2 regions of the Parageobacillus sp. NEAU-HV-2 genome follow, and region 1 is predicted to be linked to the other one. Evidence: riboswitches for the same ligand, from Rfam matches in the RefSeq annotation. Region 1 holds a riboswitch; the other holds the start of a gene.

The links. A riboswitch is a leader RNA that binds a small molecule or an ion and turns the genes downstream of it on or off. The one in region 1 is predicted to bind FMN.
Region 2: it holds a riboswitch for FMN, as region 1 does, so the genes downstream of both, ribD (bifunctional diaminohydroxyphosphoribosylaminopyrimidine deaminase/5-amino-6-(5-phosphoribosylamino)uracil reductase RibD) here and AC1WMD_RS11435 (ECF transporter S component) in region 1, are expected to answer to the same signal.

The regions. Positions count from the first base shown of each region.
Region 1 is NZ_JBXUJJ010000006.1:84,098-87,514, forward strand. It holds gene pepT (peptidase T) at 23-1,255, opposite strand; FMN riboswitch at 1,411-1,544, shown strand; gene AC1WMD_RS11435 (ECF transporter S component) at 1,701-2,282, shown strand; gene AC1WMD_RS11440 (sulfite oxidase-like oxidoreductase) at 2,352-2,963, opposite strand.
Region 2 is NZ_JBXUJJ010000008.1:48,648-52,064, reverse strand. It holds gene ribE (riboflavin synthase) at 1-270, opposite strand, end outside; gene ribD (bifunctional diaminohydroxyphosphoribosylaminopyrimidine deaminase/5-amino-6-(5-phosphoribosylamino)uracil reductase RibD) at 287-1,375, opposite strand; FMN riboswitch at 1,799-1,932, opposite strand; gene AC1WMD_RS13330 (peptidylprolyl isomerase) at 2,199-2,639, opposite strand; gene AC1WMD_RS13325 (DUF1002 domain-containing protein) at 2,803-3,417, shown strand, end outside.

The DNA.
Region 1 (3,417 bases):
CTGTTTGGAACCAGCTTTTATGTTACGCTTTTTGCTCGAACAGCTTGATAATTTCAATAATCACATTTGTTGCTTTGATCATGTTGTCGACGGAAATATATTCGTAGCGGCCGTGGAAGTTTTCGCCGCCGGCAAAGATGTTTGGCGTCGGCAGTCCCATGTAGGAAAGCTGCGAACCGTCCGTTCCGCCGCGGATCGGCGAAATTTTCGGCTCAATATTTAAGTTTTTCATCGCTTCATAGGCGATATCGACGATTTCACGGACAGGTTCGATTTTTTCTTTCATGTTATAATATTGGTCTTTTATTTCAATCATGATTCGCTCTTTTCCGTACTTTTCTTGCAATTTTGCCGCGATTTCCTGCATTTTTGCTTTGCGTGCTTCAAATTGTTGGCGGTCAAAGTCGCGGATTATGTAATGAAGCATTGTTTCTTCGACATTTCCTTGGAAAGACAGCAAATGATAAAATCCTTCGTATCCTTCCGTATGCTCAGGCGCCTCGTTAGCAGGAAGCTGTCCGTGAAATTCCATCGCAATTTTCATCGAGTTGATCATTTTTCCTTTGGCAGTGCCGGGATGGACGTTTTTCCCTTTGATCGTGATTTTTGCTTCCGCGGCGTTAAAGCTTTCGTATTCCAATTCGCCGAGCGGGCCGCCGTCGACTGTGTACGCAAATTTAGCGCCGAACTTAGCGACATCAAACTTATGCGGGCCTCTGCCGATTTCTTCATCCGGCGTAAAGGCGACGCGCACTTTGCCGTGTTTAATTTCCGGGTGCTGAATTAAATAAGCCATCGCCGTCATAATTTCGGCGATTCCTGCTTTATCGTCTGCTCCCAATAACGTCGTGCCGTCGGTGGTGATGAGCGTATGGCCTTTATAGTTGGCCAATTCCGGGAAATCTTTTGGCGACAGGACAATGTTTAACGAGTCGTTTAAGACGATATCGCCGCCGTCATAATTTTCGACGATTTGCGGATTGACGTTTGCCCCCGTAAATTCGGTCGCTGTGTCCATATGGGCTAAAAAGCCAATGGTTGGCACATCTTTATCCGTATTCGCCGGCAATGTTGCCATCACGTATCCGTTTTCATCCATTGTCACTTCTTCCATACCGATTGCTTTTAATTCTTCCACCAACATTTTTCCAAGCTCCAGCTGGCCAGGTGTGGAAGGGCAAGTATCGCTGTTTGGGTCGGATTGCGTGTTGACTTTCACGTATTTCGTAAAGCGTTCGATGATTTCCTGTTTCATTTAGCCACTCTCCTTACTATTTGCTATCTTTTTCCGTTTTTATTTTATCATAAAAATGTTGTGCAAATAAAAAACTTTATTGCATAAAAAATGGTAGACAGAATTTATATAAAAATTGTATACTAAATGTACAATCGCATATAAAAAAAGATACGATTCATCTTCGGGGCAGGGTGAAATTCCCGACCGGCGGTGATGAAGCGATTGCGCTTCTCAGCCCGCGAGCCGCAAGGCAGGATCCGGTGCGAGTCCGGAGCCGACAGTATAGTCTGGATGGGAGAAGATGAAGGTTTGCCGGCGTTCGAATGTTGTGCACTCGAACGTCTATTTGAGCATACCCTTTTTCTCCCTTAAGTGTGAACACTTAAGGGTTTTTTATTTGACGCTCAAGATGGCAGCCTTCTTTCTTGTGAGGATGAATCACGAGAAGGAGAGGAGAATCGACATGAGAAAAATGAATGTCCGAGCGCTTGTCTTGATTGGGGTATTTAGTGCCATCTCGTATTTGCTGATGCTGTTAAACTTTCCGCTCCCGCCGTTTCCAAACTTTCTTTTGGTGGATTTCAGCGACGTTCCGGCATTGATCGCCGCGCTTTTGTACGGGCCGCTGGCGGGAGTGTTCGTGGAATTGCTAAAAAATGTGCTAAATTATTTCATGGTCGGCAGTCCTACCGGCGTTCCGGTCGGACATATCGCCAACTTCATGGCCGGGATTACGTTTATTTTGCCGACGTATTATGTGTACCGCAAAACAAAATCGAAAAAAGGAATGCTGGCTGGATTGGCCACTGGCACCGCCGTCATGGCGTTGATGATGAGCGTATTGAACTACTATGTGTTTCTGCCGGCATATACGATCTTTCTAGGCGCACCGGCGATGAGCGCGCCGGAAACAAAGGCGCTTGTTGTTTCGGCTATCTTGCCGTTTAACGCAGTGAAAGGATTGATGATCACGATTGTATTTATGCTCTTATTTGTTCGTTTGCATCAGTGGCTGCAAAAACAAACTGTGGCTAATCATGTTTAGTCATAGCAAAACGAGGACCCTTCCTGAGCGAAGCGGTCCTCGTTTTTTGTTCGGAAAGCTCCGTCACCATCACTTAAACGTGTCGGCTGGATTGGCAAAGCGTTCTTCTTTAAACGGATTGGCCGTCATCGAATAACCGCGCTGTTCCCAATATCCCGGCTCGTCTTTTTTCATAAACCGGATCCCGGATGCCCATTTCGCCCCTTTCCATAAGTAAAACGATGCGGGTGGAATAAAGCGGAGTGGATAGCCATGTTTTGGGGAAATATCCTGCCAGTCATGATGTTTATCTTTCCAGCGGTACACAAACAGCGCATCATCGCCCATCAGCGCCTCCAGCGGCAAGTTTGCCGAATAGCCGAAGCGGTCTCCGTTCAAATAGCCGTAAATTTTCACGTATTTCACATCTGTCTCCAGCTCAACAAAGCGCAAAAACTCGCGAAAGGCGATTCCTTCAAACGTTGTATCAAACTTCGACCACGTCGTCACGCAATGCATATCGATCGTCGATATTGTTTTTGGCAGCTCCATTACTTGCTGATAGGAAAGAGAGACTTCTTCTTTTACATCCCCAAATAAGCGGAATTCCCATGTTGATTCATCAAATGGATAGACATCTCCCTCATGGAGAATCGGCCATTTGTCGGTTTCGAATTGGCCTGGTGGCAGTTGTTTTGTCATCGGTGTGCACCCTTTCTATGTATGAATTTATATAAAATGATACGGCGAGAAAGCGGTGTACGCAACTATATTGGCAGGAAATAAATAGACATAGAGTGATGCCAGAAGCATTTTCTTGTATTGCTGCGATTGTGAACATGCAGAGTGTACCAGATAAAAATTCGAGCAGAAAATGGAAAAATTCGGAAAAAGACTTCGTGAAGTAAAAGAACGATTGAAGATGGAAGTATGTTGCTGATGGGTATCATGCTAAATCGGCTGAGTAACAAGTTTTTGAGTTGAGGAGAAAACATAAAAGTAATTGCAAAGTTCATTCCTGTTGAGACAGTTATTTATAAATTAATTCACAAGAAGTTCATAGTTTTACCACAAATGTTGGATATATTTTAAGAAGCAGCTTTTTCTTAAACATTGTGATTATAGGGAAAATGATTATGTACAAGGAAAGGAGAAA
Region 2 (3,417 bases), on a different contig from region 1:
GTTTGCCGCCATCGCCCGCTCCAGATTGACCTTTGACCCTTTGCTTAACGTACGGAGCGACGTTGCTTTGACCGTTTCCGGCATCACATCGACCGTAAACGTGCGGTCGGTAAAGGAGGTGACAGTCAAGCAAACACCGTTGACCGCGATGCTATCCCCGAGATGGACATCAACTAAAATTTTTTTGGCGCCGATCGTCATGACAATCGCTTCACCCGACTGTCTTATATGTTCAACTGTTCCGACTTCCTCAATAATTCCTGTAAACATCCTCTATCCATCCTTATTATATTTTTGGTATGGCAACGATTTTTATATCCGGTCCGATCGTTTCTACTTGGCGAATTTGAAGCTCCATCACATCCGCCATATTGGCAAACCCGACCCCGCCGATTGGCGTCGGCGCTTGTTTTCCGCCGATGATTTTCGGCGCAAAGTAGGCAACAATTTCATTTACTGCCCCCGCGCGGATAAAGCTATCATGCACATGCGACCCGCCTTCGACAAAAAGCGAAGTAACTCGTTTTTCGCCAAGCACGTGCAATAATTCTTTGATATCGATGTAAGGCTTGCACATGGAGATTACTTTCACATGTTCTTTTTCAAACTGTTTCTTTTTCTCCTCACTGACCTCACTGCCGACAACGATCCATGTTTCCGCCGCGCCGTCACGGATCACGTTAGCATCGAGCGGAGTGCGCAAATGCGTATCCAAGACGATGCGGATCGGGTTTTTTCCGCCCTCCGGAAGCCTTACTGTCAAGCTCGGATTGTCGGCGATCACCGTATTGACTCCCACAAGAATTGCATCGTGCACCGCCCGGCAGCGATGCACATCTTCGCGGGCCGCTTTGGATGTAATCCATTTGCTTTCCCCAGTCGAAGTCGCAATTTTCCCATCTAAGCTGCTTGCATATTTGAGCGTCACAAACGGCGTTTTCGTTGCAATATAGTGGAAAAATACACGGTTTAATTCATCCGCTTCTTCTTTCAGCACGCCAAACTGTACCTCAATTCCCGCCTTTTGCAGCTTTTCGATTCCCTTTCCAGCCACAAGCGGATTCGGATCTGTCGTGGCGATGACGACGCGGCGGATGCCCTTTTCGATCAGCAAATCGGCGCATGGCGGCGTCTTTCCATAATGGCTGCACGGCTCCAATGTAACATAGACCGTCGCACCTCTTGCCTTCTCGCTGGCCATGCGGATCGCATGCACTTCTGCGTGCGGCTCCCCTGCTTTTAAATGGGCGCCAAAGCCGACAATTTCCCCGTCTTTCACCACCACCGCGCCGACAACTGGATTAGGAGACGTCTGTCCGATCCCTGCTTTGGCGATTTCAAGGGCCAGGCGCATATACTGTTCGTCGCTTCGCATCATATTCGCCTCCTTTTTCCCATAAAGAAAACCCCAGGCGTAATATCCTGGGGCAAAGTTATGCAGAATCACTAGCAATGTATCTGAATCTCCACACGACTATAGTCGGTGGGTTCTGACGTACTACTACACCTGCGTGCAGGCGCTCACTCTTGTTCCGCCAAACTTTCATGGGCAAACACCTCACTGGTGTTTAACGCCCTGCCGGCTCGGTTGAAAGCCGTGTTCCACTTCATCCCAATGACTCAAGTCGCGGGCTTTCGTGGTATATACTTTTGTAAAAAAATGGAAAATAAACTGCGAAAAGCGAAGCTTTCCCGCTCAAACAGCTGCCGTTCGAAATGCTCCAACCCTCTGCCATAAAGGCAGAAACCGTATAAGGAAAATACCTAAGCAATACGAACAGGAAATCATTTACATGCTGTGATCCTTCTCCCATCCAGACTATACTGTCGGCTCCGGAATCGCACCGGATCGTGCCTATACGGCTCGCGGGCTGAGAAGCGCATCGCTTCATCACCGCCGGTCGGGAATTTCACCCTGCCCCGAAGGATGCAAACCATATGAAGTTTTTTATTTATTATATCATATCATAGCGAGTTGTCCATTTTTTTACGAATAACTGGCATCGGCGAAAAAACTGCTCTCTTTATCTATTTGGCGATAAACAGCCAATAAATAACTCCCCAAAGAAAGCTTATTCCGAGCAGAAGGAAAAACAAAAGCCAATTGCGCCGCTGCATTTTTTCACCTCTTGCTACACAAAAACAATGTGATAAAACGATTTAACAGCACGGTGTCTACCTAGTCTTTTTCCGACTGTTTACTCCTCGTCAAACACTTTAACTTCCTTCATGACATCGCCGTTTTTCATGGATTTTACTGCATCTATTCCCGATGTCACTTGGCCAAACACGGTATGGACGCCATCTAGGTGCGGCTGCGGTTCATGAACAATAAAAAACTGGCAGCTGCCCGTATCGCGTCCGCGGTGCGCCATCGATATCGCGCCGGTCACATGTTTATGCGGATTGTTGTCCGTTTCGCACGGAATCGTATAGCCCGCGTCGCCTGTACCATTGCCATATGGACATCCGCCTTGGCTGACGAACCCAGGAATGACGCGATGGAACGTTAGCCCATTATAAAAACCTTCATTCGCTAATTTTTCAAAATTAGCGACTGTAATCGGCGCTTCATTCGGAAACAGTTCAAACTCGATTTTTGCCCCGTTTTCCATTAAGATATATCCTTTTTTCGCCATACATAACCAGCTCCTTTTTTATTGATAACGCATCACTATCATATCATTGTTGTTAATATAAAAAAAGTAATATAATGTATTACGGATATTCTAAAAAAGAAGTAATAGGAAAAACAAATCAACGCACCATGATCAAGTTACCTTTATGAAGGAGGCTGACATTGTGAAACGACTGTTGATAGGGTGTCTGCTTACATCGCTGCTATTTACGCTTCCAGCCATGGCAGCAGCCGATGCCGCGGAAGGCGATGTCATTATTACATTGGGCGAGAACTTGACCGAGCCGCAAAAACAAAAAGTATTAGAAGAGATGAACGCGCCGGATAACGCGCAAATCATCACCGTTTCCAACGCAGAAGAACATAAATATCTCGATGGGCTAATCCCGAGAGCACAAATCGGAACACGGGCGATTTCCTCAGCGATGATCACGATTGGCGCCCAAGGTTCTGGACTGGACGTGGAAACGCATAACATTACATGGGTAACGAAAGAGATGTATACAAACGCGCTGATTACAGCCGGGGTAAAAGACGCAAAAATTTATGTCACTGCTCCGTCTCCGGTATCCGGCACAGCTGCATTGACCGGGTTGATGAAGGCGTATGAAGTTTCTTCCGATAAAGTGATTCCTGACGATGTCAAAAAAGTGGCAACGGAAGAAATGGTAAAAACCGCCAAGCTTGGGGAATCGATCGGACCGGATAAAGCGGTCGCCCTCTTGGCAAAAATAAAGGAGGAAATGGCCAACAACCCGCCGCAAACGAATGCCGATTTG